3 regions of the Xenorhabdus cabanillasii genome follow, and region 2 is predicted to be linked to each of the others. Evidence: predicted binding sites of a transcription regulator. Region 2 holds the regulator's gene; each other region holds the start of a gene.
What was found. Region 2 encodes PurR, which represses purine synthesis genes. Its sites were predicted from a motif close to CANGCAAACGTTTGCNTG; they were not measured.
Positions count from the first base shown of each region.

Region 1: the regulator PurR is predicted to act here: its motif matches at 9,116-9,133, upstream of purH (bifunctional phosphoribosylaminoimidazolecarboxamide formyltransferase/IMP cyclohydrolase).
Region 3: the regulator PurR is predicted to act here: its motif matches at 4,189-4,206, upstream of purE (5-(carboxyamino)imidazole ribonucleotide mutase).

Region 1 is NZ_QTUB01000001.1:1,574,849-1,585,663, reverse strand. It holds gene BDD26_RS07610 (5-oxoprolinase subunit B/C family protein) at 1-1,575, opposite strand, end outside; gene BDD26_RS07605 (LamB/YcsF family protein) at 1,607-2,374, opposite strand; gene BDD26_RS07600 (GntR family transcriptional regulator) at 2,684-3,343, shown strand; rRNA gene rrf (5S ribosomal RNA) at 3,421-3,536, opposite strand; rRNA gene BDD26_RS07590 (23S ribosomal RNA) at 3,633-6,642, opposite strand; tRNA gene BDD26_RS07585 (tRNA-Ala) at 6,818-6,893, opposite strand; tRNA gene BDD26_RS07580 (tRNA-Ile) at 6,989-7,065, opposite strand; rRNA gene BDD26_RS07575 (16S ribosomal RNA) at 7,134-8,678, opposite strand; gene purH (bifunctional phosphoribosylaminoimidazolecarboxamide formyltransferase/IMP cyclohydrolase) at 9,212-10,801, shown strand.
Region 2 is NZ_QTUB01000001.1:3,021,898-3,032,712, forward strand. It holds gene BDD26_RS14145 (riboflavin synthase) at 163-804, shown strand; gene cfa (cyclopropane fatty acyl phospholipid synthase) at 902-2,053, opposite strand; gene punC (purine nucleoside transporter PunC) at 2,394-3,551, opposite strand; gene punR (DNA-binding transcriptional activator PunR) at 3,675-4,583, shown strand; gene purR (HTH-type transcriptional repressor PurR) at 4,587-5,612, opposite strand; gene sodB (superoxide dismutase [Fe]) at 6,132-6,710, opposite strand; gene BDD26_RS14175 (Grx4 family monothiol glutaredoxin) at 7,075-7,416, shown strand; gene rnt (ribonuclease T) at 7,591-8,247, opposite strand; gene gloA (lactoylglutathione lyase) at 8,373-8,780, opposite strand; partial or broken gene pdxY (pyridoxal kinase) at 8,939-9,905, shown strand; partial or broken gene BDD26_RS19775 (IS5/IS1182 family transposase) at 9,951-10,031, shown strand; gene BDD26_RS20670 (salicylate synthase) at 10,160-10,815, opposite strand, start outside.
Region 3 is NZ_QTUB01000001.1:1,972,948-1,983,762, reverse strand. It holds gene folD (bifunctional methylenetetrahydrofolate dehydrogenase/methenyltetrahydrofolate cyclohydrolase FolD) at 1-379, shown strand, start outside; gene ybcJ (ribosome-associated protein YbcJ) at 379-591, shown strand; gene sra (stationary-phase-induced ribosome-associated protein) at 837-1,073, shown strand; gene cysS (cysteine--tRNA ligase) at 1,231-2,613, opposite strand; gene ppiB (peptidylprolyl isomerase B) at 2,889-3,383, shown strand; gene lpxH (UDP-2,3-diacylglucosamine diphosphatase) at 3,427-4,149, shown strand; gene purE (5-(carboxyamino)imidazole ribonucleotide mutase) at 4,294-4,857, shown strand; gene purK (5-(carboxyamino)imidazole ribonucleotide synthase) at 4,854-5,921, shown strand; gene BDD26_RS09325 (riboflavin synthase subunit alpha) at 5,987-6,598, opposite strand; gene BDD26_RS09320 (outer membrane protein OmpK) at 6,922-7,734, shown strand; gene BDD26_RS09315 (MFS transporter) at 7,788-9,026, shown strand; gene BDD26_RS09310 (LLM class flavin-dependent oxidoreductase) at 9,121-10,176, shown strand; gene ybbP (putative ABC transporter permease subunit YbbP) at 10,268-10,815, opposite strand, start outside.

The DNA of each region.
Region 1 (10,815 bases), 1.4 Mb from region 2:
ATTGATGGGATTAAATTGAATTTTACCATTGATCGGAATCTGACCAGCAAGATCAAGGTGATAATGTGCCACAGAAGCAATAACAGGATATCCACCTGTCACAGGATGATCTGCCAGAAACAATACTGGCTGCCCACTGGCCGGAATTTGTATCGCACCACGGCAAGTTCCTTCACTTGGTAACTCTTCGTGCTTAATACGTGATAGTGCGTACTCACCATTTAGCCTCAAACCAATCCTGTTGGATTGTGGAGTTACCTGCCAGATTTGGTTTCGTAACAAATCAATTGATGTCTGCTCAAACCAGTCAGTACGAGGGCCGAGGAATATATCCAATATCACAACGTCATCTTTATTTGGCATTACGAATGCAGGTGTTTCAGAAACAGATACTGCTGCACAATGAGATGTTTCTCCTACGACCAATCTATCGTCAGATTTTATTGGTACAGGGCCAATATTAGACAGCGTGTCAAATGAACGACTGCCCAGTACTTCAGGAATAATAAAACCCCCTCTGACAGCCAGATAAGAGCGCATTCCCGCATTGGGTATTCCTAATGTGATTTCATCTCCATCATTTAAATCAATAGGTTGGTAAGGGTTTACATGCAAAATTTCCCCTTGCGGGGTTTTGATTCGAATTGGACAGAAAGCTCCAGTAACCCCAATAATTATTTTCCCTCGGACGACAGCTTTAAATCCCCCTTGTACTATTTCCAAACATGCTTGATCAGAAGAGTTACCAACGATACGATTTGCACTACGCAAAGCACTTTTATCCATGGCACCAGATGCCGATATCCCCAACCCTGATTTTCCCAAACGCCCTAAATCCTGGAATAATGTTTGTAGTCCGACAGATAATATTTCCAGAGAACAAAAATTTCCCTTTGGAGATATTTCAGCAAAAGTGTCATCAGTAATAGACGATTTTTCAGGCAAACTTACCGTTACAATACCTCGTTCAACATTTCGGAAACTGACACGATTACCCGGTTGTAATAAAGCAGGTTCAGGGCGCGAAAGATCCCACATGCGTTCATTGGTAATACCAAGCAGTTGCCAACCTCCGGGACTTGCCTGAGGATAAATGCCACTGAACTCCCCCGCCAAAGCAACTGTGCCCGCGGGAATACGTGTTCTTGGTGTTTTACGACGTGGAATATTCCATTGTGCAATATCCGAAACCATGTAAGCAAAACCAGGCGCAAATCCAGTAAAAGCCACCATATATTCATTTTCGGTGTGTTGGCGTATAACGTCCTGTACTGAGGTTCCTAGCATTTCAGCAACAGCAGCTAAGTCTTCACCGTTATAGCACACTGGGATCTCAATCTGTTTTCCACTCACATAGCGGCATGTTTGCAGACTTCGATTCTGAATCTCATCTACCAATTGATAAACTGAAATTGTCATCGGGTGAAAACGGATCATTAAAGTTCTTGCCGCCGGAATAGTCTCTTCAATCCCAGGGATCGGTGTCATATTCAGCGAATCAAACAACATCAGTGTTTCTGTCAATCCACTGAGTTCAACCATAATGGAATTAAAATTAACAGGTAAAAAACGCAAAGCTATCTCCTGAAATATTTAATCTATGTGGTTATGAATGGAGAAATGATCGAATGGTGATCCCTGCCTGTTGCAGGACAATTTTTATCTGTCGGGCCATATCCAGCGCACCTAAGCTATCACCATGTACACAAATAGAATCTGCTTCAATAGGGGTGAATTTTCCATCAATAGATCCCACTCCTCCCTCTGTTACTAACTGCAACATACGCTGTGCAACATAGTTAGCATCATGCAATACAGCACCTTCTTCACGACGGGAAACCAATTCTCCTTTCGATGTGTAGGCACGATCTGCAAAAGCCTCAGAGATAGTTTTCAGACCTTTTTCTTGCGCCAGCCGGAGGATATTTGAGCCAGCCAATCCCATCAATGCAAGATTTGGGTTAATTGCCAATATGCCCTCAATAACCGCCAGAGCCTGCTGTTTATCATTAGCTATCGTGTTATAAAGCGCACCGTGTGGTTTTACATAACTGACTGTTGTTCCTATTGATGTAGCCAGCCCTTGCAAAGCACCAATCTGATAAATCACATCTGCGGTAAGTTCATCACTGGCAAGATCCATATTACGACGGCCAAAACCAACTAAATCAGGATAAGAAACATGAGCCCCAATAACGATCTGATTTTCCTTCGCTAATTTCAGTGTCTGCAAAATTCCTGCTGGATCACCTGCGTGAAAGCCACAGGCAACATTTGCACTGCTGACAATCCCCAGCATTTCCTCATCATTTCCCATCCTCCACTGTCCAAAACTCTCTCCGAGATCACTGTTTAAATCGATTACATTTATCATATTGTTAAATCATCATTGTCATGTTGTTGAACAATAGATAATTTCTGACGAGAAAATAATCAAATAAAATTAGTCTATATAGTGTAAAAATCCAACAGAGATCACTTTATTCATATTCCCGACCAAATTCTCAAGCACGTAATATTGAGGTAGACAATATTGAAATACACAATCTTAGAATTAGGATGAAAAGAATCATGTCATCTTATATTAAGCAAATAATCGTAACTTGCTGGTTATCCAAGAATATGTGAAGATTAACTTTTGAACACCAAAGGCACTTTTCTCAGCTACACCTAATGGATAACTATGAAAAGAGAGAGTTCTCCTCAAATCTTGAGTAAGAAAATTGCAGAAATCATAAGAAATAAACTGGTTATCGGGGAATTATTACCCGGACAACGTTTATCAGAAGCAATCCTAAGTGAACAACTTGAAATTTCCCGCAATACTTTACGGGAAGTATTCCGTACTCTTACTCAAGAAGGTTTATTAAAACACCAACCCAATCGAGGTGTGTTTGTAGCAATACCTGATATTGCGTCAATTATTGATATCTATCGAGTCAGAAAACTGATTGAATGCCAAGCACTTGCACAGGCATACCCTATGCATCCTGCTGTTACCAAAATGCGGGAAGCAGTAGCAAATGCCCGGCAATGTCAAAATCAGCAAGATTGGGTCGGAGTTGGTACAGCCAATATGCGTTTCCATGCCGCTATCGTAGAACTAACCGACAGTGAAAGATTAATGACATTCTACCGCAATATTTCGGCAGAACTTCGTTTAGCTTTTGGCCTTTTGAATGAACCAGAACTGCTATATGCTCCTTATGTCGATAAGAATGCATATATTCTAGAGCTTCTGGATTCAGGTCAGACAGAATTAGCGACGCAGAAAATGGAAGATTATCTGGATTTATCAGAAAGAACCGTATTAGCTGCTTATTCTCGCAAAAATAACGGATAAAAATTGAAAAAATAAACTATTATCCCCAAACGCAAAAAAGCCATCCGGTGACGGATGGCTTCTCTGACTAAATGAATGTCTGGCAGTGCCCTACTCTCACATGGGGAGACCCCACACTACCATCGGCGCGCCGGCGTTTCACTGCTGAGTTCGGCATGGGGTCAGGTGGGACCACCGCGCTATTGCCGCCAGACAAATCCTGTATTCAATCCCGAACAAGCTGATGACGCTATGTGTCTTTCTCTGAAACTTTTTTCGTCTCTCTGCCCCAAAACACCTTCGGTGTTGTCAGGTTAAGCCTCTCGGAGCATTAGTACCGGTTAGCTCAACGTATCGCTACGCTTACACACCCGGCCTATCCACGTCCTCGTCTCGAACGTTCCTTATGTGTCCTCTCTGGGACAAGGGAAGACTCATCTTAAGGCAAGTTTCCCGCTTAGATGCTTTCAGCGGTTATCTCTGCCGCACGTAGCTACCGGGCAATGCCATTGGCATGACAACCCGAACACCAGTGGTGCGTCCACTCCGGTCCTCTCGTACTAGGAGCAGCCCCTTTCAATCTTCCAGCGCCCACGGCAGATAGGGACCGAACTGTCTCACGACGTTCTAAACCCAGCTCGCGTACCACTTTAAACGGCGAACAGCCGTACCCTTGGGACCTACTTCAGCCCCAGGATGTGATGAGCCGACATCGAGGTGCCAAACACCGCCGTCGATATGAACTCTTGGGCGGTATCAGCCTGTTATCCCCGGAGTACCTTTTATCCGTTGAGCGATGGCCCTTCCATACAGAACCACCGGATCACTAAGACCTACTTTCGTACCTGCTCGCGCCGTCACGCTCGCAGTCAAGCTGGCTTATGCCTTTGCACTAACCTCACGATGTCCGACCGTGATTAGCCAACCTTCGTGCTCCTCCGTTACGCTTTGGGAGGAGACCGCCCCAGTCAAACTACCCACCAGACACTGTCCGCAACCCGGATAACGGGCCCACGTTAGAACATCAAACATTCAAGGGTGGTATTTCAAGGATGGCTCCATGCAGACTGGCGTCCACACTTCAAAGCCTCCCACCTATCCTACACATCAAGGCTCCATGTTCAGTGTCAAGCTATAGTAAAGGTTCACGGGGTCTTTCCGTCTTGCCGCGGGTACACTGCATCTTCACAGCGAGTTCAATTTCACTGAGTCTCGGGTGGAGACAGCCTGGCCATCATTACGCCATTCGTGCAGGTCGGAACTTACCCGACAAGGAATTTCGCTACCTTAGGACCGTTATAGTTACGGCCGCCGTTTACTGGGGCTTCGATCAGGAGCGTCGCGTTGCCGCTAACCCCATCAATTAACCTTCCAGCACCGGGCAGGCGTCACACCGTATACGTCCACTTTCGTGTTGGCACAGTGCTGTGTTTTTATTAAACAGTTGCAGCCAGCTGGTCTCTGCGACTGGCTTCAGCTCCGGGCGCACGGCCCTTCACTTAATGCCAGCGTGCCTTCTCCCGAAGTTACGGCACCATTTTGCCTAGTTCCTTCACCCGAGTTCTCTCAAGCGCCTGAGTATTCTCTACCTGACCACCTGTGTCGGTTTGGGGTACGATTCAATGTTACCTGATGCTTAGAGGCTTTTCCTGGAAGCAGGGCATCAACCACTTCACCACCGTAGTGGCTCGTTATCACGCCTCAGTGTTATGGATGACCGGATTTGCCAGGTCACCCCACCTACACGCTTCAACCGGGACAAACCGTCGCCCGGCCGGCCTAGCCTTCTCCGTCCCCCCTTCGCAGTAACACCGAGTACAGGACTATTAACCTGTTTCCCATCGACTACGCCTTTCGGCCTCGCCTTAGGGGTCGACTCACCCTGCCCCGATTAACGTTGGACAGGAACCCTTGGTCTTCCGGCGAGCGGGTTTTTCACCCGCTTTATCGTTACTTATGTCAGCATTCGCACTTCTGATACCTCCAGCAGGCCTCACGACCCGCCTTCACCGGCTTACAGAACGCTCCCCTACCCAACAATATATTCATATCGCTGCCGCAGCTTCGGTGCATGGTTTAGCCCCGTTACATCTTCCGCGCAGGCCGACTCGACCAGTGAGCTATTACGCTTTCTTTAAATGATGGCTGCTTCTAAGCCAACATCCTGGCTGTCTGAGCCTTCCCACTTCGTTTCCCACTTAACCATGACTTGGGGACCTTAGCTGGCGGTCTGGGTTGTTTCCCTCTCCACGACGGACGTTAGCACCCGCCGTGTGTCTCCCGTGATAACATTCTCCGGTATTCGCAGTTTGCATCGGGTTGGTAAGTCGGGATGACCCCCTAGCCGAAACAGTGCTCTACCCCCGGAGATGAATTCACGAGGCGCTACCTAAATAGCTTTCGGGGAGAACCAGCTATCTCCCGGTTTGATTGGCCTTTCACCCCCAGCCACAAGTCATCCGCTAATTTTTCAACATTAGTCGGTTCGGTCCTCCAGTTAGTGTTACCCAACCTTCAACCTGCCCATGGCTAGATCACCGGGTTTCGGGTCTATACCCTGCAACTTAACGCCCAGTTAAGACTCGGTTTCCCTGCGGCTCCCCTAAACGGTTAACCTTGCTACAGAATATAAGTCGCTGACCCATTATACAAAAGGTACGCAGTCACCCCACCACTAAGCCCCCTTTGCCTGATTTTGTCGGTTGGGCGGCGCGTCGCTTCGCCAACCGGCATCAGACAAAAGATGCGTTGCGGAGTTCACCACTGGCTTAGTGGTGGGGCTCCCACTGCTTGTACGTACACGGTTTCAGGTTCTCTTTCACTCCCCTCGCCGGGGTTCTTTTCGCCTTTCCCTCACGGTACTGGTTCACTATCGGTCAGTCAGGAGTATTTAGCCTTGGAGGATGGTCCCCCCATGTTCAGACAGGATACCACGTGTCCCGCCCTACTCTTCGAGCTCGCAATACCGGCGCCTTCGGATACGGGGCTGTCACCCTTTACTGCCGGCCTTTCCAGACCGTTCTCCTGGCGCTGATATTGTTGATGGCTCTGGGCTGCTCCCCGTTCGCTCGCCGCTACTGGGGGAATCTCGGTTGATTTCTTTTCCTCGGGGTACTGAGATGTTTCAGTTCCCCCGGTTCGCCTCATTCACCTATGGATTCAGTGAATGATAGTGCAACGGATTGCACTGGGTTTCCCCATTCGGACATCGCCGGCTAATAGGGCTTCATATCAGCTCACCGGCGCTTTTCGCAGATTAGCACGTCCTTCATCGCCTCTGACTGCCTAGGCATCCACCGTGTACGCTTAGTCGCTTAACCTCACAACCCGAAGGTGTCTTCGAATTGGAGTATGTTGAGAGACGCATCAATATCGTCAATGACCCTATTGATGGTTTCAAATTTTCAGCTTGTTCCAGATTGTTAAAGAGCAAATATTTCACAATACACTGATGATTCTCAATATATTCTGAAATCAGGTTAAGAGCAGATAAAATGGTGGAGCTAAGCGGGATCGAACCGCTGACCTCCTGCGTGCAAGGCAGGCGCTCTCCCAGCTGAGCTATAGCCCCAGATATCATGTATCAGCATCCTGCTCAATTCGCTTAGCCACCGAAGATTTCAACGCGAGTCACGCAGCGCCTGAAGATCCAAGGACAAGCAGAATTGGTAGGCCTGAGTGGACTTGAACCACCGACCTCACCCTTATCAGGGGTGCGCTCTAACCACCTGAGCTACAAGCCTGTGCCGATACTGTCTCTTTCTTTCATCAGACAATCTGTGTGAACACTCACAAGTTACCATCATTCGGTTAAGGAGGTGATCCAACCGCAGGTTCCCCTACGGTTACCTTGTTACGACTTCACCCCAGTCATGAGTCACAAAGTGGTCAGCGCCCCCCCGCAGGTTAAGCTACCGACTTCTTTTGCCACCCACTCCCATGGTGTGACGGGCGGTGTGTACAAGGCCCGGGAACGTATTCACCGTAGCATGCTGATCTACGATTACTAGCGATTCCGACTTCATGGAGTCGAGTTGCAGACTCCAATCCGGACTACGACAGACTTTATGAGTTCCGCTTGCTCTCGCGAGGTCGCTTCTCTTTGTATCCGCCATTGTAGCACGTGTGTAGCCCTACTCGTCTGGGCCATGATGACTTGACGTCATCCCCACCTTCCTCCGGTTTATCACCGGCAGTCTCCCTTGAGTTCCCACCATCACGTGCTGGCAACAAAGGATAAGGGTTGCGCTCGTTGCGGGACTTAACCCAACATTTCACAACACGAGCTGACGACAGCCATGCAGCACCTGTCTCACGGTTCCCGAAGGCACTTCAGCATCTCTGCCAAATTCCGTGGATGTCAAGAGTAGGTAAGGTTCTTCGCGTTGCATCGAATTAAACCACATGCTCCACCGCTTGTGCGGGCCCCCGTCAATTCATTTGAGTTTTAATCTTGCGACCGTACTCCCCAGGCGGTCGATTTAACGCGTTAGCTCCGGAAGCCACACCTCAAGGGCACAACCTCCAAATCGACATCGTTTACGGCGTGGACTACCAGGGTATCTAATCCTGTTTGCTCCCCACGCTTTCGCACCTGAGCGTCAGTCTTCGTCCAGGGGGCCGCCTTCGCCACCGGTATTCCTCCACATCTCTACGCATTTCACCGCTACACGTGGAATTCTACCCCCCTCTACGAGACTCCAGCCAACCAGTCTTAGATGCCGTTCCCGGGTTAAGCCCGGGGATTTCACATCTAACTTAATTGGCCGCCTGCGTGCGCTTTACGCCCAGTAATTCCGATTAACGCTTGCACCCTCCGTATTACCGCGGCTGCTGGCACGGAGTTAGCCGGTGCTTCTTCTGCGGGTAACGTCAATCGTGAGCCCTGTTCAGACTCACGCCTTCCTCCCCGCTGAAAGTACTTTACAACCCGAAGGCCTTCTTCATACACGCGGCATGGCTGCATCAGGCTTGCGCCCATTGTGCAATATTCCCCACTGCTGCCTCCCGTAGGAGTCTGGGCCGTGTCTCAGTCCCAGTGTGGCTGGTCATCCTCTCAGACCAGCTAGGGATCGTCGCCTAGGTGAGCCCTTACCCCACCTACTAGCTAATCCCATCTGGGTTCATCCGATAGCGTGAGGCCCGAAGGTCCCCCACTTTGCTCCAAAGAGGTTATGCGGTATTAGCCACCGTTTCCAGTGGTTATCCCCCTCTACCGGGCAGATCCCCAGACATTACTCACCCGTCCGCCGCTCGTCAGCAAAAGTGCAAAAGCCCTTTCCTGTTACCGCCCGACTTGCATGTGTTAGGCCTGCCGCCAGCGTTCAATCTGAGCCATGATCAAACTCTTCAATTAAAAGTGTTTGATGCTCAAAGAATTTCACTGTTCAGTATCGCAATGAATTAACTGTTTCAGTCACTCTTCAAGACTTGAATCTTTTTCGCCTTGCGGCGTTGATCGTGTCCTGCGAGTGCCCACACAGATTGTCTGATTAATTTGTTAAAGAGCATGGGCAACCGAACTTTCGTTCCGGGTTGCGAGGTGGCGTATCTTACGCTTTCCTCTCAGCGTGTCAAGCCTTTATTTTCGCGGCTTTCAACTCTTGTCATCCCGACTGGTTTGTGTGTTTGTCGTGACAACGGATGCGCATTATAGGGCGTTTTCCGGCGCTGACAATAGTTTTTTTGAAAAAAAAATATCGTTTGCTGAATTACACAGCAAAACACTTACTTATACCAAGTTACACACAAGGTTATTAACAGATAGATATTTTGATAAAATTTATCGAGCATCACGCAAACGTTTGCGTTACAATCATAGCTGAAAAATTACCACATAATTTTTTCAATAACACATTCTTGTTTGATGAAATCCAAGGGATCACACCAATGCAACAGCTTCGTCCAATCCATCGTGCCCTGCTGAGTGTTTCTGACAAAGCGGGTATTGTTGAATTTGCTAAGGCCTTATCCAATCGCGGTGTCGAACTGCTTTCAACAGGGGGAACTGCACATCTGCTGGCTGAAGCAGGTCTGAATGTTACCGAAGTTTCCGACTATACTGGTTTTCCTGAAATGATGGATGGACGAGTGAAAACACTTCATCCTAAAGTACATGGCGGCATTCTTGGTCGACGTGGGCAAGATGATGCAGTGATGGAGCAACACCAGATTGCACCGATTAATATGGTAGTCGTCAATCTTTACCCTTTCGCGCAAACCGTCGCGAAGCCGGATTGCTCTCTGGAAGATGCGGTGGAGAATATCGATATTGGCGGCCCGACCATGGTTCGTTCCGCAGCCAAGAACCATAAAGATGTCGCTATTGTTGTTAATAGCCAGGATTACAACAAGATCATAGAGGAAATGGATAACCATCAGAATTCTCTGACCCAATCAACCCGCTTCGATCTGGCTATTAAAGCATTTGAACACACAGCCGCTTATGACAGCATGATCGCCAACTATTTTGGCAAACTGGTTCCTGCTTATCACGATGAATCCGACCAACCGTCAGGTAAATTCCCTCGTACGCTAAATCTGAACTTCATCAAGAAGCAAGATATGCGTTATGGTGAGAATAGCCATCAGGATGCTGCTTTCTATATAGAAGAGAATATAGAAGAAGCTTCTATTGCCACAGCCACACAACTACAAGGCAAAGCACTTTCTTACAATAATATCGCAGATACTGATGCCGCTCTGGAGTGTGTGAAAACCTTTTCCGAACCTGCTTGCGTGATTGTCAAACATGCCAATCCTTGTGGCGTTGCGATTGGAACTGATATCCGTACAGCTTATGATCGTGCATTCACAACTGATCCTACCTCAGCATTCGGTGGAATTATTGCCTTTAACCGTGAATTGGATGCGGATACTGCCAAAGCCATCATTGAACGTCAGTTCGTTGAAGTCATCATTGCACCTACTATTAATGAAGCAGCCTTACCAATTCTGGCAAACAAACAAAATGTCCGTGTTCTGGCCTGTGGCGAATGGTATTCACCCGCTGCCGGGGTAGATTTCAAACGTGTTAATGGCGGTTTATTAGTACAGGATCGTGATTTAGGCATGGTAACAGAAGATCAGTTACGGGTAGTTTCTAAACGTCAACCAACAGAACAAGAAATGCAGGATGCGCTATTCTGCTGGAAAGTCGCTAAGTTTGTTAAATCCAATGCCATTGTTTATGCCAAAGATAATATGACAATCGGTATTGGCGCAGGCCAGATGAGCCGTGTTTATTCAGCTAAAATCGCAGGGATTAAGGCAGCCGATGAAGGGCTGGAAGTTCAGGGATGTGCTATGGCTTCTGATGCTTTTTTCCCGTTCCGAGATGGTATTGATGCTGCCGCAGCCGTGGGAGTGAGTTGTGTGATCCAGCCAGGCGGCTCAATACGTGATGATGAAGTGATTGCCGCTGCGGATGAGCATGGCATCGCCATGATTTTTACCGGCATGCGTCATTTCCGCCATTAACCTGTCTCAGCTTT
Region 2 (10,815 bases):
TAATCTCTTGTTAACTCAAGTATTGTATAGAACTCATTTTATTAAGCCAATCATTGCACGATATTTATGCCTAATCGAAGATAACTCTCAACCGAAATAGTGTCTAAAAGAGATGAGTGCGTTACACTAACTTATCATGCAAAACGATGAAAGAGGTTTCCCATGTTTACAGGTATCGTCCAGGGAAAAGCGCCTATAGTTGCTATTGAAGAAAAAACACACTTTCGGACTCATGTAGTTAAATTTCCGGCTGAATTATTACCTGAAATTGAAACGGGAGCTTCCGTTTCCCATAATGGCTGTTGTTTGACTGTCACTAAAATAGATGGCGATTTGATTAGTTTCGATTTGATGAAAGAGACACTGCGTTTGACTAATCTCGGTGAGCTTAAGGTTGGCGATTTAGTGAATTTGGAAAGAGCAGCAAAATTTGGTGATGAAATTGGTGGGCATTTGATGTCCGGTCATGTCATTACAACGGCTGAAATTGCTAAAATTTTTACTTCGGAAAATAACCATGAAATATGGTTCCGTGTTTATGATAAGCAGTTAATGAAATATATCCTGCATAAAGGTTTTATTGGTATTGATGGGATTAGCCTGACAATTGGAGATGTCGTGAATAATCGTTTCTGTGTTCATTTGATTCCAGAAACATTGGAACGTACGACACTCGGTAAAAAACGCATTGGTCAAAAAGTAAATATTGAAATTGACCCACAGACACAAGCAATTGTAGATACTGTTGAACGGCTCATGGCGCAAAAAGAACAGCAAAGAGTATTATCCCAATTGGAAGAGTAGTTAACGTTACTTATCTTAATAAAGAATATTAATGAAAAAGCTACAGAGGTGTTCACTGTAGCTTTTCAACAGCCTTAGAAAGCTGTTGTAAACAATATTATCGAGGAACTCTCAGCCCATTTTCAATTCCATGCGGGCTGAACATAACTTGCCATAGTTGAATATCTCTGGCACGGAATGCGCCAGCGCAGGCATTCAGATAATAGCTGAACATTCGTTTGAAGCGAGGGCTATAGTTATTTTCTATCTTACTCCAGTTCGCGATAAAACGTTCATACCATGCCATCAGGGTACGATCATAATCAGCCCCAAAGTTATGCCAATCTTCCATAACGAACTTGCCTGTGTTGGCTTTGGCGATCTTTGCAATTGATGGTAAGTGGCCATTAGGGAAAATATATTTGCTGATCCATGCATCGACATTTACTTTATCTCGATTGGAACCAATAGTATGAAGTAAGAAAAGCCCATCAGGTTTCAGGTTTTTACGTACTATATCGAAATAATTGGCGTAATTTTTATGGCCAACGTGTTCAAACATGCCAACGGAAACAACTCTGTCAAACTGGAGATTCAGGTCACGATAATCTTCGAGAATGATTTTAACATCCAGATCTTTACAGCGGTCTTGAGCGTATTTCTGTTGCTCTACAGAAATGGTAACACCAGTAACGGAGGCATCATAGTGTTTGGCAGCATAGGCGGCTAGTCCACCCCATCCACATCCGATATCCAAAAGAGTCATGCCCGGTGATAACTGTAGTTTTTCGCAAATTAACCGGAGCTTATTAGATTGAGCTTCTTCCAGAGTATTTGCATCTTTCCAGTAGCCACAGGAATATTGCATGTAGGGATCAAGCATGAGCGTGAACAGGTCATTACCTAAATCATAATGCTCTTCACCCACAATCCAAGCTCGTTTGGGAGATTGTAAATTAAACACGCGGGAGGTAATAATCTTCAGGATATCTTTGATATTTTTAGGGATTCTGTGTTCCAGACCCGCTTTTAAGACTTTATAAAAGAAGATGTCCAAACGTTCACAATCCCACCAACCATCCATATAACTTTCGCCCAATCCCAAAGAGCCTTGTTTTAACACTCTTTTATAAAAATCACGGTTTTTGACTTGTATATCAAAAGGACGTTTACCGTTGATTTCAATACCAGCTTCTTGAAGCAAGTCATTGGCGATCCTATGCCACTGGTCAGTAATTGTTTTTTTTCCTTCAACGAAAGATGAACTCATAGACTCTCCAACATTTGTTTGATGGAATTTTGAGGTATATCTTTGTGATAGGCTGTTTATTATCCTAAAACAAAAATGGATTGACTTGAAATTAAGCAGAAAATGTTTCAAAGGCATAGATGCCGATTCATCCTGAAATTAAAGAGAGCTTCATTGCCTTTAGAAACCTCAAATTCCGAGTTTTTTAGAATAATGAATCTGTATGAGTATATGAGTGAAATAATATTTAAACAATAATCTAAAGGCCATATTATGATATGGCCTTTAGATGAGAACATTCTTAGTTATTATCTTTAGGAGTAATTTATTAATATATAACTAATGACTATTGTTTACTTTTTTACTTTTGCAAGTAATAACCTATTATCATTGGGATAATAGTCGAAACCATTACTGTTGTGGTGGACAGAAGAGGATCTTTCATGAACATAGCAACAAACATGCTGGCAATAAAGCAAAGACCCAATTGTAAAGCATTTTGTAATGCAGCCGCTTTACCGCCGTCTTTTGGATAAACAGAAAGTGCATTTGCTACGGCAATAGGGTAAGAAGCACCATTCATGACGGCCATAAAACAAAAAGGAATAAGAATAAGCATGAAAGAAGGATAAATTAGGGCAATTAAATAGATGAGTGCCATGCTTACAGCATAGCCTGTCAGTAAAATTGGAAATATAGTTTTACTTTTGACTTTTTCCAATAAAATGCGGCAACCATATCCACCGAGCATAAATGCTAAAGTTTGTGGAATATAGCTTAAGCCGATATCTGTGGCATCATAACCCATATTGATCAAAATCGTTGGTGAACCTGTTAGCCAGGCAAAAAAACCAGCACTACAAGAAGCATAAATCAACACATTTCCGCTGAAGGTTGAAGACCTCAATAAGGTGAAGAAAGAAACTTTATTTTCATTAAGGTTGGTGTCAATAGGTGCGCGTTTACTGGACAGTAAAAATGTTGGTACGAGCAGAGCCAGTGTTACAGCCATTAAAACAAGAAAAATAGTTCTCCAACCTGTATGTGACAATAACCATGCACCGAGTAAAGGAGCAAGGGCAGGGGAAAGTGCGACCAGCGGCATAATCATGGCAAAAACGCGTTTTGTGCGTTCTGCGTCATATCTATCAACGACTAAAGCTTGCCAGGAAACAGCAGCAGAACAGACACCCACAGCCTGAATAAATCTCAGAATAAGTAATTGAGTTGCATCTGTTATCCAAAGTATTCCTAAACAGCTAAGACAAAACAGAGACAAGCCGATAAGCAGAACAGGTTTTCTTCCCAGACGATCAGACAGTTGTCCCCATAAAAGCTGGGCAATAGCAAAACCAGCAAGAAAAACGCTGAGGCTTGCACTAACAGCCCCTTCTGATGTACCTAAGTCTTTTGCCATAGCATCAAAAGCGGGCAGATACATATCAATGGCTAAGTAGCCAAGCATACTTAGGCCAGCGAGATAAAACATAAATGGCCTGGAATTTTTATTTGTTGTCATTGTGTCAATAAATCGATGTGATAATTGATAAGAAAATATAAGGTTTATTTTATATGGCGTAATTTTTGGTTGTGAAACGGTATTATTTGCATAATGCTGTGAAAAAAATTAAAAGGAAGAAATATGTGGTCTGAATATTCTCTGGAAGTTGTTGATGCTGTAGCCAGAACAGGAAGTTTCAGTGCAGCTGCATCAGAGCTTCATCGCGTACCTTCTGCCATCAGTTATACAATAAAACAACTTGAAGAATGGTTGGCAGTGCCCCTATTTAAACGTCGTCATCGCGATGTGGAATTAACCGAGGCAGGGGCTATCTTTGTAAAGGAAGCACGTTCTGTTATCAAAAAAATGTATCATACTCGTCATCAATGTCAGCAAGTGGCTAATGGTTGGCGTGGGCAGCTCAGTATTGCTGTTGATCAAGTGGTGAAACCAGAACGGACACGCCAGCTTATTCTGGATTTTTACCGCCATTTTCCGGATATCGAGTTATTTATTTATCCTGAAGTTTTTAATGGGGTATGGGATGCGCTGGTGGACGGGCGCGTTGATGTTGCTATTGGTGCCACTAGCGCCTCTCCGGTCGGGGAACGATATAGTTTCAGGAACATGGGGTTCATGCCGTGGCTGTGTGTTGCCAGTCCAGAGCATGAATTGACCTCTATAACAGAAAGATTAAATGATGACCAATTGAGGGCTTACCCTAGCTTGTGCATTGAAGATACTTCACGTAATTTGCCCAAGCGTAATACATGGGCTTTGGATAATCAACGGCGGTTAGTTGTCCCTGACTGGAGTGCGGGGTTGGCTTGCCTGATGGATGGGCTGTGTGTGGGAATGGTGCCCAAACATAGTGCTTTGCCGCTTATTCGTCAAGGAAAACTCAGCTTGCTTGAACTTGAGCAACCATTACCTGATAGCCCATGTTGCCTGACATGGTCGCAAAAAAGCCATTCACCTGCATTAAACTGGTTGCTTGATTATCTTGGAGATAGTGCAACACTCAATGCTGAATGGCTACAAGAGGATTAATCATTAACGGCGATAATCAATGAAAGGGCCATCTACAACAGAGCGACGCTCAACAAGACGCGGATGGACTTCGATAGTTTGTGCATCTTCACGTTTATTGATAATCCTATCAAGTAACGTGGAGAAAGCCATCTGTCCCAGACGCTCTTTAGGCTGATGAATCGTTGTCAGTGCTGGTGTGAAATAACGGGCATTGCGAATATTGTCATAACCAATGACAGAAATATCTTGTGGAACGCGTAACCCCATCTCGTCAGCAGCACAGATCGCCCCCATTGCCATCACATCTCCCCCACAAAACACGGCCGTAGGGCGATGTTTTTGGCTTAAGATTTTATACATCGCCTGATATCCGGATTCAGGCTCAAAATCCCCCTGAACAATCCATTCTTCCCGAATAGTGATATTTGCTTCTTTCAACGCTTTAAGGAAACCTTGATGACGCCCGCCTCCGGTATTTCTGGCCAATGGTCCGGGAATAGCAGCAATATCACGGTGACCACGTTCTATCAGATATCGACCGGCCAAATAACCACCATGGAAGGCATTGTCGATAATTGCATCAGTGAAATCCCCTCTGGACTCACCCCAATCCATGACCACCATGGGAATGTTGCGATAGTCTTCCAGCATTCCCAACAGTTGTTGGGGATATTCAGAACACATAACCAGTAAACCATCGACGCGTTTTTGCGCCAGCATAGCGAGATAAGCTTTTTGTTTGTCGAGATTGTTATGGGAATTACATAAAATCAATGTATAACCTTTGCTATAACAACTATTTTCGACAGACTCGATGATTTCAGCAAAATAAGGTGCTTCACTTGACGTTGCCAGTAGTCCGATAGATTTGGTGTGATTAACCTTTAAGCTACGGGCAACAGCACTGGGGGAATAATTCAGTTCCTTAATGGCAGCCCATACTGTGGCCTTTGTATCTTCGGCGACGAAACGGGTTTTATTGATAACATGGGATACGGTTGTGGTTGAAACACCAGCGTGTTTAGCCACATCTTTAATCGTTGCCATGATAAAAAGGACTCCTGACCTTAGGTCTAAATTTGTATACCCTTCATCTGGATATAGATCTTTGTTAATCATTTGCCAGTATTATATTTTATATATAGGAAGATAACTGACAATAATTTAGCGATAAACCTTGGATTTTGTCTGATCTAGCTCAAAAGTGAAAGTAGTAATCGATGCTATAAAGTATATGCATTAAATACCACAGTGTGGTTTTTAACCTCTGAGGTAAATAGCCAATCAAAATTTATGGTGTTGCTGAGTCTTAATTTTCATGGTGAGGATGGCTTATGGATACAGATCTGAAATTGGGATTATTGACTGCCTGTAGCGCATTAATCATGATTGTTTTTCTGGGGGTGCTTTGCTTGATCTAGTCAAGGTCGAGAAATAATATCAAGGTGAATTGCTGTCTGTTTTACTTTAAAGGTAAGTTTTTCACTACTTAAAGGGCACTTATAAATGAAATTAAGTGCGTTGAATCGGAAAAACTTACCCTTGTCATTTTAACTGGCGGGTTAATTAGGCCAGATTTTCTTCCACAAATTTCCAGTTAACCAGAGCCCAGAAATGCTCCAGATATTGAGGGCGTGCATTGCGGTAATCGATGTAATAGGCATGTTCCCAAACGTCAACAGTCAGAACAGGCTTATCTTCACCAGCCAATGGAGTTGCTGCGTTGGAGGTATTGACGATAGCCAGACTGCCGTCGGCTTTCTTAACCAGCCATGTCCAGCCAGAACCGAAGTTTTTCAATGCTGCATCAGTAAGTTGCTGTTTAAATTCAGCAAAAGAACCGAAAGAATTATTGATAGCTTCTGCAACTTTACCAGTTGGTTCACCACCACCATTTGGTGACAGACTATGCCAGTAGAAGGTATGGTTCCAGACTTGTGCTGCGTTATTAAAGATACCGCCTTCAGAGGATTTAATAATTTCTTCCAGTGATTTTCCGGCAAACTCGGTATCTTTAATCAGATTATTCAGGTTCACAACGTAAGTGTTGTGGTGTTTGCCGTAATGATATTCCAGAGTTTCTGCTGAGATGTGGGGTTCTAAGGCATCTTTAGCATAAGGTAATGCTGGTAATTCAAAAGACATTGCATACTCCTTTTAATATCGGGTTTTTGGCTTTATAAACCATGACTTGTGTTTATTAATCATGGATAGAGCAAATTTTAGCTTATTATCATGTTGCTATTTTGTTTGGTAATTATCTTAACAACTTTTCTGCTAAATAACAGGAGAAATGATGTTATTTAGTGGCGAATTGACGTAGAAGCATCCAATTTTACTGATTTTAATATTTATTAAGGATGAGAATACCAACTAGTTACAACTTATTGTTCAGAATAAAAAATTTGCAGGAGCATGTTCACGGTAGCAAATCTGCATCAGAAAGTGGTATTCTGAATTAATCTTTTCTGATGCTGATAAACAGCGCCTGCCGTTTAAGGAAGTAAAAATGACGACAATTGAGAAAATCGAACGCCAGATTCAAGAAAACCCAATCCTGCTGTATATGAAAGGTTCGCCAAAATTGCCAAGCTGTGGTTTTTCTGCTCAGGCAGTTCAGGCTTTGTCTGCTTGTGGTGAACGTTTTGCCTATGTAGATATTCTGCAAAACCCTGATATCCGCGCAGAGTTGCCTAAATATGCGAACTGGCCAACATTCCCTCAGCTTTGGGTTGAAGGTGAGTTAATTGGGGGATGTGACATTCTGATTGAAATGTATCAACGCGGTGAATTACAGGTTCTGCTCAAAGAGACTGCGGATAAATACCGTGAGCAGGAAGATAATAAGTAATTCGTTGTCTCAGTGAAGTTTTGAATCAACAAAGCCCCATACACAATTAATATTAATAATCATATTTATTGGCGGTAATATTTCATGGCAATTTTAGGTTGTGGCAACCGGTATGGGGTGATAATCGTTATATAGTTATAAAGTAAGAGCCTGGTGGGATAGGCTCTTACTTTGTCAGGTTTCATTATCTGGATCTGGCACAGCCAACGGCCAACCACCAAGCCGTTTCCAGCGATTAACCAATTCGCAGAAAAGCAGGGCAGTCCGGTCTGTATCATACAGAGCACTATGTGCCTGATTGCTATCAAAAGGTATTTCTGCCGTAATACAAGCTTTAGCCAGAATTGTCTGGCCTAGCACTAATCCACTCAATGCGGCAGTATCGAAAGTGGCAAAAGGGTGAAATGGATTGCGTTTTAAACCAGAGCGTTCTGCTGCTGCCATGACAAAATTGTGATCAAAACTGGCGTTGTGGGCAACTATAATTGCACGGTTGCAATTACTGTCTTTCATGCCCTTGCGGATCATTTTGAAAATAGCATGTAACGCTGTATATTCACTGACAGCTCCACGTAATGGGTTAGTAGGGTCAATACCTGTAAATGCTAAAGCTGCCGGGTCAAGGTTGGCTCCTTCAAACGGTTCAATGTGGAAATGTAGCGTATCAGCAGGTGCCAGCCAACCTTCTTCATCCATTTTTAAAGTAATTGCAGCGATTTCGAGTAAAGCATCTGTCCGTGCATTAAAACCAGCAGTTTCTACATCAATGACAACAGGATAATAGCCACGAAAACGTCCGCTTAGTATATTTTGATCTTTTGTATTAGACATCTGATTTTGTTCTTAACTTCAGGATAGCCGATATTATGACAAAATTTATGGTGTCTTGCAGAAGTAATATCTATCCAGTTGAGAAATGAAGGGCATGCAAGATGCCCTTTTGTAGAGAGGAATAATTAGTGCCCTAATGCACTGGTGGCACTTTTATTTTCGATTAACTCGATCTTATAGCCATCAGGATCTTCAACAAAAGCAATAATAGTTGTTCCGCCTTTAACTGGCCCTGCTTCACGAGTGACTTTTCCGCCAGCAAGTTTGATACGTTCACAAGTTGCGGAAACATCATCAACGCCTAAGGCGATATGACCGAATGCTGTTCCCATTTCGTAGCTTTCAACCCCCCAATTATAGGTCAGTTCGATAACAGCACCTTGACTTTCATCGGCATAACCTACAAAAGCGAGGGAATATTTATACTCTGGATTTTCACTAGTACGAAGTAGACGCATGCCCATTACTTTAGTATAAAAATCAATCGAGCGTTGCATGTTGCCAACACGGATCATTGTATGAAGTAGACGCATGATTACCTCTTTAGTTTATGGTTTTATAATCAAATAGCGATATCGCGAAATGACGTAGTGGTGAAATTTTGTGTTCTGACTGCATATGTTTGATTAACTATACCCATCGTAATTGAAGATGCTTGATTTTTCACTCACATTAGCTCATGTTAACAACCCTGAAAATTCATCTGACTGAAGACCAAAAGAAAGCCCTCGAATTGATGCATGATACGACTCGCGATAGCCGAGTTTGTGATCGCATCAAAGCTGTTCTTCTCGCTTCCGAAGGCTGGGTAGCCCTCAAGCCTTACGGATCCATGAAAGTACAGTGAGTCGCCATTTGAAGGATTATTTCTCCGGGGAAAAGCTCGCCCCTGAAAATGGCGGCTCTGAAAGTCGTTTGCTTGCCGAACAAACCACCGAATTGATTGAGTATCTGACGGTAAATTTGATGCAGATAAACAGCAACAGTTTATTGAGACCTACAACGCGCTGAAAGCTGAATGTGGCCAGCATGAGCCCATTTTGTTTAAGGATAGCGTTGCATCGGCCAGTTGAACTCACAGTGAATATCCGACGATTAACGCGAAAAATGTCGTCCTGTTTTTCGGTGCAATCCGGGAAACGTATCCGCTTTCACAAAAAATCCATCTCATCACTGAAAAGGCGTTACCTGTCAGTGACATCATTGCACCTAATTTACCGGAACTTGAAACACTCACTATGCGGGAAATCAAAGACGTAGAGCAAGCAATATCCGCAGCTCGTTTACTGTGTGAAAAAGGCCCTGAAATTGTTTTAGTTAAACATCTCAGTCGTGCAGGATACCGAAAAGATAATTTCGAAATGTTACTGGTGACTAAAGAAAATAGCTGGCATATCAGCCGGCCACTGATCGATACCGGTGAACGTCAACCTGTTGGAATAGGTGATTTAACCAGTGGCTTATTCCCCGTTAACCTGCTGAAAAGCCCGTCTTTAACAAATTCAGTATTACAGGCTGCGTTGGAACATGTTACCGCAGGAGTTTATGAAGTCATGCTGGAAACGCAAAAAAGAGGGGAATTTGAGTTACAGCTTGTTGCTACTCAGGACAAGATGGTGACCCCGACCTATAAATTCAAAGCCGTACAAATTGATTAAGCATAAAAACAACCGGTATGTTCGTGCTTATCAACATAGTTCAAGGAAAATGAAGCTATCGGTAAGAGTCAGGGAAAGTGTCCATATATTCATTTAGCTGTAGACAGTTACGGTTTGCCCGTGCATTGAAGAACAAGGAGCAACAGCTGTCATTCCTTACCGAAAGTCAATATTGATTTTGGGAAAACCAGACATAACTCTGGCTTTCCCGGAGGGATTGTTACTATAGCGTTGTGGCTTACTTCAATAGACTCTCAGTCTTTTTTGTCAGAATAAGGGCGGACATATTTAATAATGCACTCAAGTTTTTCGCAGGTTTCCTGCCATTCTCTTCCTGGTTTTGAATCTCTGACCAGTCCGGCACCAGCCTGTAGCCAACAGTGTTCTTTATGTTGATAAAGAGAACGTAATACCAGTGCTGCGTCTAATTTACCTGAGCTATCCAATAACATGACACAACCACTATAAAGCCGACGAGGTTCACCTTCATAATGTGAAATAGCTTGTAAAGAAGGTTTTTTCGGAATCCCTGAAGCGGTTACTGCCGGGAATAAGGCAATGAATGCATCCCAACGATTTTTGCCTGTTTGCAGTAATCCTTTTACCCGTGATGCCAAATGTTGTACCGAACCACGTTCACGAATAACCATAAATTCTGATACACAAAGCGTGTTTGCCTGACAAATCGGGGCCAATTCTTCTAATGCGAGTTTGGCTGACACCGCGTGCTCAGCGATTTCTTTCGGATCAGAAAGTAAATCTGCGCGCAGCTTTTGATCTTGTATCTTGTCATGTGTCAATGCTCTGGTGCCTGCTAATGGTTGGCTATTAACCCAACCAGAACCATCTGCCTCAACCACGGTTTCTGGGCTGAAACCGTAAGCAGAAAATTCTTCATCCCGTAAGAAGA
Region 3 (10,815 bases), 1.0 Mb from region 2:
TGCTTCCAATATTGTCGGGCGTCCAATGAGCCTTGAATTACTGTTAGCAGGCTGTACCACTACGGTAACGCATCGTTTTACCAAGAACCTGCGCCAGCATGTTGAACAGGCCGATTTATTAGTCGTCGCTGTTGGTAAACCCAACTTCATTCCTGGTGAATGGATTAAACCCGGTGCAATTGTGATTGATGTCGGCATCAACCGTCTGGAAAATGGTAAAGTCATCGGAGACGTCGATTTCGATAAGGCATCTGAATGCGCAAGTTGGATTTCTCCTGTGCCGGGTGGTGTCGGCCCGATGACAGTTGCGACATTAATTCAAAATACCTTGCAAGCATGCGAGGAATACCATGATGTAGATACAACTGAAGGATACTGATGGAAATTTTTAATTTAGATAGTCACCCTTATATAGAACTGTGTGATTTACTGAAGTTTCAAGGGTGGTGTGAAAGTGGTGGTGCTGCGAAGACCGTGATTGCAGAGGGTTTAGTAGAAGTTGATTCTCAGGTGGAAACCCGCAAACGCTGCAAAATCGTCGCCGGGAAAGTCGTTACCTTTAACGGTGAATCTGTGCGCGTTGAAGGGTAGCTCAGTAGCATTAAGTCTCCGATAATATCCTTCGGAAAAACTGTACCTTATATTCTCTACGCATTTAAGGTGCAGTTTTTTATTTATAAACAGATTTCATTTTTTTAATACAAATTTATCTGGTTTGCTCTACAGGGATATGTGACATTAACGATATCTTAATAAACAATCATGCTGACAATATTTTGGTTTTCTAATAAGTTGCTATACTGAGAGACTCACTTACAACTGAAAAGGAGTTGATTATGTATAGTAATAGAGCTGCAAGAAGGTTGTTGGGTATGCCTTATAAGTTAAGTAAATCTAAACGCAGAGTGACTATTTCTCTTTTGAATCTCGATTCCAGTGATAGTAAGCATCAAATACCAGAACATCTGAGTCATTCTTCTTTTATTTCTATAAAACGAGATACTTCTTCAGGAAAAGTCACTTATCACTCAGGAAATGCTTTCTATCCTAAATATTTAAATACGAATCAATAGAATAGCCTGCTTTATTTATCAAATAAGTTTGACTATAAAAAATAATATCACTACAAATATTACTGTAATTAAAACATTACATATTATATTGCTGTAATAAAACAAACCGCCCCATATATGGGCGGTTTTGACATATTGACGGCTCAGAAAAAATTGATTATTTACGGCGCCATGTTGTACCCTGTGGGCCATCTTCCAGTTCGATACCCATTGCATTAAGCTGGTTACGCGCGGCATCAGCCAAAGCCCAATCTTTGTTTTTACGAGCATCGTTACGCTGTTTAATCAGCGCTTCAATTTGGGCAACGTCACCATCCTCATGGGCACCACTTTGCAGGAACTGTTCAGGATCCTGCTCCAGAAGACCCAGAATACCCGCCAGTTTACGTAGCTCAGCCGCCAGACCATTCGCCGCAACTATATCATCTGCTTTCAGGCGGTTGATCTCGCGAGCCATATCAAACAGTACAGAATAGGCTTCCGGCGTGTTGAAGTCATCATTCATCGCTTCCGCAAAACGGGATTTAAAAGCTTCACCACCAACAGGCTGAGCAGATTTATCTGTACCACGCAGAGAAGTATACAGGCGCTCAAGTGCGGTACGAGCCTGTTTCAGATTCTCTTCCGTATAGTTCAACTGGCTGCGATAGTGGCCAGACATCAGGAAATAACGCACAGTCTCAGCATCGTAATATTCCAGCACATCACGAATAGTAAAGAAGTTGTTCAGAGACTTGGACATCTTCTCTTTATCCACCATCACCATGCCAGAATGCATCCAATAGTTCACATAAGGGCCATCGTGAGCACAGGTAGATTGTGCAATCTCATTTTCATGATGCGGGAACATTAAATCCGAACCACCGCCATGAATATCAAAATGATGCCCCAACTGTTTGGCATTCATAGCAGAACATTCAATGTGCCAACCCGGACGGCCTGAGCCCCATGGAGATTCCCAGCCAGGTTCACCCGGCTTGGACATTTTCCACAACACAAAATCCATTGGATTACGTTTTACATCAGCAACTTCAACACGTGCCCCCGCCTGCAATTGCTCAAGATCCTGACGAGAAAGCAGCCCATAATCAGGATTGGTGTCAATGGAAAACATCACATCACCGTTATCTGCAACATAAGCATGACCACGTTTAATTAGCTGCTCGGTGAATTCAATAATCTCAGGAATATGCTGAGTTGCACGTGGCTCTGAATCTGGACGCAGAATATTCAGTGCATCAAAATCGCTGTGCATCTCATTCAACATACGTGTAGTCAGCGCTTCACAGTTTTCATTATTTTCAATAGCACGCTTGATAATTTTATCATCTATATCCGTAACATTACGAACATAGGTCAAATCATAGCCTAAATAACGCAGGTAACGGGAAATGACGTCAAAAGCAACAAAGGTTCTGCCATGACCAATATGACACAGATCATAAATGGTGATGCCACACACGTACATGCCCACTTTCCCTTTATGGATCGGCTTAAATTCTTCTTTTTGGCGACTGAGAGTATTGAAAATTTTTAGCATCGGTGGGTTTTCCGTAAAAATTGATGTACGTGTAATAAAAGCGAACAAATCCGCTGATTATAGGCTTCCTTATCAGCTATATAAATAAACTATAATATGAAAAGCCAGGTGGGCTATTTCACCTTGATATGGTGAGCTTTGCAAGCATTGCGATCCACCTTGTTCACATGGGATTGCTGAGTACTGACTCAAGATCACAGATATGGTATAAAAGCCCTTGTTCCGAACACTCTAGAATATTAGGGTCAGTCAAAACTATTATTAGGATTTCTATTATGGTGACTTTTCATACCAATTTCGGCGATATCGTAATTAATACTTTCGCCGAAAAAGCGCCTGTAACTGTTGAAAATTTCTTGAATTACTGCCGTGAAGGCTTCTACGACAACACTATTTTTCACCGCGTCATCAATGGCTTCATGATTCAAGGTGGTGGTTTTGAACCTGGTATGAAGCAAAAAACGACTCAATCCCCTATCCAGAACGAAGCCAATAATGGCCTGAAGAACAGTCGTGGTACTATCGCAATGGCACGTACCAATGATCCGCATTCTGCAACGGCTCAATTCTTCATCAACATTGTTGATAATGATTTCCTGAACTTCCGCTCAGAGCGCCCGGACGGCTGGGGTTACTGTGTATTTGCTGAAGTTGTGGAAGGCATGGATGTAGTTGATAAAATTAAAGGTGTTTCCACTGGCCGCAGCGGTATGCACCAAGATGTACCACACGAAGATGTGATCATTGAACGTGTTACTGTCAGCGAATAATTATTTATACAATATCCACAGTCAGAGAATAGTTAATCGTTACATGAGTACACTGTTTATTGCAGATTTGCATCTCAGTGCGCAAGAACCGGCAATTACTGCCGGTTTTCTACATTTTTTGCGTGAAGATGCAATTCATGCTGAAAGCCTGTATATCCTCGGTGATTTTTTTGATTACTGGATTGGTGATGATGATCCCAATCCCCTGCATACTGAAATAGCCCAGGCACTTAATACACTGAAACAAAAAGGGGTTTCGTGCTATTTTCTTCATGGTAACCGTGATTTTTTGTTAAGTTCCCGGTTTGCCAAAGAGAGTGGTCTGATTCTGCTGCCGCAAGAAAAGGTATTGGAATTATACGGTAAACGTATTCTGATCTTGCACGGCGATACACTTTGCACCGATGACGCAGGTTATCAACAATATCGTAAACGAGTACATACCCCGTGGATCCAGCGGCTGTTTTTACTTCTTCCCTTATTTATTCGGCTAAAAATTGCAGCCAAAATGCGGGCCGGAAGCCAATATGCTAACCGCCAGAAATCCGAATCAATCATGGATGTCAACCAACAGACTGTTACTGAACACTTTAACAAATATCAGGTCGATTGGATGATCCACGGGCATACCCATCGTCCAGCGATCCATGATATCCAAATCAGCGATAAAACTGTGCATCGTGGCGTATTAGGGGCCTGGCACAATCAGGGTTCGATGTTTAAAGTGACAGAAGCATCTATTGAACTGATATTTTTTCCTTTTTGAACTCTCTGATCTTTTACTGGAAAAATCGGCGAATCAAACAACGCAAACGTTTTCCTTGTGCAATTCGCATGATATGATCCACCGCCTTACAATATTATTTTGATCTTGGTTCTGGTGGACATCCAATACAGGAGCATCTGATTTATGACGGCAAGCCCTGATCCCGAAAAAGCTATTTCCACAACAACGGTTACCTTTACAGCAGAAACGCCACATCATGCCAAAATTGCTATTGTCATGGGGTCAAAAAGCGACTGGGCAACAATGCAACATGCAGCCGATGTTTTAACCTCCCTTGGTATTCCTTTCCATGTTGAAGTTGTTTCGGCGCACCGAACACCCGATAAACTTTTTCATTTTGCCGAACAGGCGAAAGCAAACGGTTTTGATGTAATTATTGCTGGTGCAGGTGGCGCAGCCCATCTGCCGGGAATGCTGGCAGCTAAAACCTTAGTTCCTGTATTTGGTGTCCCTGTACAGAGTGCTGCGTTGAGTGGTGTTGATAGTCTCTATTCCATCGTACAAATGCCAAAAGGCATTCCGGTTGGTACGCTGGCTATCGGCAAAGCGGGAGCAGCAAATGCAGCATTGTTGGCGGCTCAGGTATTAGCATTACATGATGTTGCCCTGTTCCAACGTCTGTCAGAGTGGCGTCAGACACAAACTCAGGATGTTCTGGATAATCCAGACCCTCGGGAGGAAGCATGAAGCCTGTTTGTGTTCTGGGTAATGGCCAATTGGGTAGAATGCTGCGTCAGGCAGGTGAACCATTAGGAATAGCGGTCTATCCGATTGGGCTGAACGCTGAACCAGAATCCGTTCCCTATCAGAGCAGTATCATCACCGCTGAAATTGAGCGTTGGCCTGAGACGGACTTAACCCGCGAACTCGCTCATCACAGTACCTTTATTAACCGTGATATTTTTCCGCAACTGGCTGATCGCCTGCCACAAAAGCAACTCCTGGATAGTCTTGAGTTGGCGACAGCGCCGTGGAAGGTACTGGCTGATCCCAACCAATGGCCACAGTTGTTTAACGAACTAGGTGATTTTATTATCGTTAAACGTCGTACCGGGGGTTATGATGGCCGTGGCCAATGGCGTATCCGACCGGGTGATGAAGCTGAATTGCCGCCCGAAATTTACGGTGAATGTATTGTGGAGCAAGGTATTCCATTTTCAGGGGAAGTCTCTCTGGTTGGTGCCCGTAACGCTCAGGGAAAATCGGTATTTTATCCACTGACCCATAATCTACATCAGGAAGGTATCTTACGTACAAGTGTTGCTTTGCCAAATTCACATCATCAACTACAACAACAAGCAGAAAAAATGCTGTCCATTATCATGGAGCATCTGAATTATATTGGTGTCATGGCGATGGAGTGCTTTATTGTTGGTAATGATTTGCTGATTAATGAGCTGGCACCACGGGTACACAATAGCGGTCACTGGACACAAAATGGTGCTTCCATCAGTCAATTTGAACTTCATCTACGGGCAATTCTCGATTTACCTATGCCTCAACCGGAAATATTGGCGCCTTCAGTGATGGTCAATCTGATCGGTACAGAAATAAATCCTGAATGGCTCAGCTTACCGCTCGTTCGTTTACATTGGTATGATAAGGAAGTTCGTTCAATGCGTAAGGTAGGGCATCTGAATCTGGTTCATTCTGACAGAGATATATTAAGAGCGGCACTACAAACATTAAGCTCGTTATTGCCTGAAGAGTACCAAACTGGCCTGAAATGGGCACAAGACAAATTAAACTGAAGAAAACCGCAGGAAGTGGTAATCATTTTAAATAAATTACCACTCCTTATGTCAACTGCAACAAGCTATTTCTTTAATAACATTCTGGATAGTGTATCTACAATAGTCCTTGTGGTTTGGTCGATTTCATAATTAAGGAAATCCCCTACTTTGATCTTACTGAGATTGGTTAATCTTAAGGTTTCAGGGATCAGATTTAAGGCAATGGTTTTATTCTCTTCATCAATACCATTGATAGTTAAACTACAGCCATGAAGTCCGATGAAACCTTTCAAGAAAAAATATTTAATATTGTCTTGGGGGATCCGAATAACCAACCGATAAGTTTCACCTGTTGCAGTAAATTCTACTACTTCAGCAATCCCTTCTATATGTCCATAAAGATTGTGCCCCCCATTTTCTTTATACATCTGGTGTGAGCGTTCAATGTTGACTTTATCCCCAATGGAAAGAAACTTTAACGTTGTGGTATCAGCAGTAAAATCGGAAATATCAAAAGTGATTTTATTTTCGCTAAATTGAGTGACAGTCAGACAAGTGCCATCAATAGCAACACTGGCTCCAATAGCAATATCATCAAAAAAATGATTATCATTACTAATTACTATTGTGCTGAATCCATCTTTTTTATTGAGTGATAATACGCTTTCTGTACCTTGTACAATTCCTGTATACATAATATTTATCTCAGCACTGATATTAATTGAAAAATTAATCTGATTTATATTAAACGGCGGATTCGCCTAATAATTAAGTGCAATTTCTCAGAAAAGCGGTCAGTTGCTATAGTAGGTATCTTTCTCATCAAAGTAAACATGGTGAAACATTCCCCTCAGAGTTACATACTTTTCAAGTAAATAAATACATAGAGAAAATTGATTACACCACTCATCACAACCAAATGCTGATTTTAACTCTAGCATTTTGCTAATTATAACATTAAGTTAAAGGATAAAGAGGAATTCACCTAATTCCCCATAAAATAACGAGGAGAAATTAAGTGCCATTTCTAAGGAAGCAAAGAATAAACAATACATTCAGGTCTGTGACCGCAACAAGTACCGGTTTATCTGTCATCTCCTTATGTTTTCTTTTTTCGTCACCTGTGCAAGCCAGTGCTTTTGTCAATTTTCAATCAATCGATACCAGCCTTTATTTCCAACTCGGAAATAAAGTTGCCCCTGAGAAAACCCTCTCGCCTATCATTGAAGCCTTCGGTGATTACAAAATTGGTGATATGTATGTCTACAGTATTTGGCAAAATTCACTGCAAAATGATTATAAAGGCGATAAAAGCACCTATTACTATAAATTTGTGCCCAGACTCAGTGCCAGCAAAATGACAGGATATGACTTTTCCTATGGCCCATTGAAAGATGTGCTGTTTGCTCAGTGGATTGCTAAAACTAAAAACGTAAAATATGACTATTTCCCCGGTATCAGCTTTGACTGGCAGGTAGATGGGTTCAGTTGGTTACGAACCATTTTTTATTTTGAAAACAACGCAAAAGGGAACTGGAACGATCAACGCATCCACATCGACTATGGTATTCCTTTCAGTAATCGTCTGGGGGATTTCCGCATTGCAGGAACGTTCGACTACACACTGGGACGGCGCGATAATCCAGAGATGTTTGATTTCAAACCAGAGTTACATTATGACCTGGGGAAAAAATTGGGGTATCAACCCGGTCATCTGTGGACAGGTATTGTCATCAATCCGGTTAAAAATAAGTACAAAATAAAAGATACGTCTTACTTTCGCACAAACCAATTTAGCTATGGGATATTTATTCGATACAGCTTTTTTTAATAAGCACTTAAGATAGTACCGTTTTTAATGGTTTATTCCTTGATGGGGTCACAATGTCCATTCAACACGACAAATTCGGACGTACTTATCAGTGGTTTTTGCTGATACTTTTAGGCATGGTTTATTTTTTGTCCACAGCAACAACCTTTACGTCGTTGGGTGTTGTCCTGCCCAGCATGATAAACGAGCTGGACTGGAGCTGGACTGATGCTGGTTTGGGGTTCACTCTGCTTGGCCTGACTTGCGGGTTATCCAGTTTCCTGCCAACGGTGTGCATTCGCAAAATTGGCGTTCGCTTCACGCTATTTATTGGCCTGCTGATTTTTCTGGCTGGCTTCTACAACCTTTATCACACGCATACTATTTCATCGTATTTTATCGGAACGGCTTTAATTGGGGTCGGGTTTACTTTTCTGGCAACCGTGCCCGGCACCTATGTTATTTCACGATTATATGAAAAACAGTCCCTTGCTTTCGGTTTCTATTTTACGATTGGAGGACTGGGAGGCGTGATTGGCCCATGGATCTATTTTCTGGCAACCCGTGTCTGGGGAACGTGGAGAATGCACTGGATGATCTCTGCCGTCATTCTGGCTGTTTTTGTTATCCTGACCATTCTTGTTCTTCAGGAAGGAGAACAGGAAATGGCTCATGCTAAGGCAGTCAATCAAAAGCACAACAGCGAAAATCCCCCCAGTATTTATCGTACCAGGCAGTTCTGGACAGCCCGACAAGCACTGTGCACATGGCAATTTTATATCATTGCCGCAACCTATACGGCGTTTCTGTGGTGTGGTATTACGGTGAATAGCTTTGCCGTCGCCCATATTATCGAAAATGGTTTCAGTGAAGCGATTGCCGCTGGGTTACTGAGTTCTATGGCTTTCATCAATGCTTTTTCAAGGTTGGCCAGTGGTGCCATAGGAGAGTGGCTTGATCCCAAAAAACTGCTGGTTGGCAGTCTGGCTATCATTATTTTTGGCTTAATCGCCTTGAGTATCGCCTCTTCATGGCCATTCCTGATTGCCTTCACACTGTTTGTCGGCATGGGTTATGGTATGACTTTCCTCGCTTCCAGTGTCCTGCTCGCCAATTATTTTGGCCGTAAGCCTTATCTGGAACTATTCTCGATCATGAACCTGATTTCTACTCTGGCGTGTCTGGCACCTTTCTTTGCCGGTGCCATAAAAGATTATTCCGGTAGTTTTACATGGGCTTTTCTCATCATTGCTATCCCTGTATTTGTCGTGTTAGTTGTAACACTGATGATGAAACCTCCAGCCAAAAAATGAGAGACGATTCAGTCGAAAATGAGAAGCTCACTGACGAAATTCGCTAAATAATGATTACCATACCCTGAAACAGCACACAAATAAGGAAATAGTGATGTCAAAGAAAGAGTTCGGTGTATTTCTGCCTATTGCCAAAGGTGGGTGGATTATTTCCAAAAACACGCCGCCATTGGATTCGTCTTATAAACAAAACCGTGAGGCGGCTATTCTTGCCGATCAAATCGGCCTTGATTTCATTATGTCCATGGGAAAATGGCGCGGTTTTGGCGGTGAAACTGATCATTGGGGTAGTTCACTCGAATCTGTCACCATGATGGCTGGCATTGCTGAAGTAACTCATCGCGCCAAGTTGATCGCAACGGTTCATGCTGGCCTGCACAATCCGGCGGTTACTGCCAAAATGATCGCTACTTTGGATCATATCAGTCAAGGGCGTGCCGGGCTGAATATTGTCTCTGGCTCATTCCGCGATGAATTTGAACAGATGGGGGAATGGGACAGCAGACTGGATCACGATCAACGTTATGCTATGACAGAGGAATGGACGCGATTGATAAAACGGCTTTGGCGCGAAAAACAAGTTGATTATCAAGGAGCGTATTTCAATCTGAAACAGTGTGTCTCTGACCCCAAACCTCTTTCACACCCTCGCCCTTATTTAGTTTGTGCCGGCCAGTCCGAACGCGGCCTGCGTTTCAGTGTACGCCATACCGATGTCTGTTTCATTGGCGGTAAAGATGAAACAGAGACCCGCAGGATCAGTTTAACCGCCAAACGCATTGCCTCAGAATACAACACCACAACCAAGACATTTTGCATGTGTACAATCATTTGTGCTGAAAGTGATGCTTATGCCGAAACCCTTGCTCAATTCTATCGTCAGGGTTTGGATGTAGAGGCGGTCAGAAATATGATGCACAGTTTTGGTGTCGATGTGGATGGAAAAAGTAATGCGATGGTAGAAAGATCTCAAAACGCTTTCATGACTCATACTGCTATCGGAACAGCAGATACTTGCTATAAACAACTGTCGGATTTGCTGCGTACCTGTGAATTGGATGGGGTAATGTTGATATTTCCTGATTATATTGAAGGCTTGAAAATATTCGGCGATCAAATCCTGCCGAAATTGAGGGCTGAATTTGGCTGATGTTACTTTGAAAAACACGGACACAAAACATGGGAAGCCTGATTCTGTAGCTTCCCATGAACAACTAATGTGCTATTTATTTTAGTAAACGTTATTCTGGTAAACGTCGATATTGTCCTTGTCTGCGCAATAGCCGGATACCCAGCCAACCACCACACAATGAAAGCAACAGACTGCTGATAATCGGCAACAGGAGCCACATCAGCCACTGCGGTTGCCACGGAAAATCAAAAACTTTTGTCTGTAACAACCAAAGTGCAATTTCGGCACCAAATGCCGCAGCCAAACCTGCCATAAAACCGAGCAAGACAAATTCGCTCCACAATGTACGACGCAACAGTTTCTTACTGGCTCCCAATGTTCGATAAACTACCAGTTCAAGCTGTCGTTGGTTCATACCAACCTGAATCTGTGCCAATAAAAGTAATCCACCACAGACCATCACCAACACAACCATAATTTCCAACGCCCGGCTAACTTGCTGCAAGATACCTTGTATCTGCTTAATCATAGAGCCAATATCCAGCATACTGATTGTTGGAAAATGACGATTCAGTTCCGTTAACAATCTTCCATTTCCCTCATAATGGAAGCTGGTCAACCATGTTTGCGGTTGGTGCTCCAGTGTTTCTTTGGCAA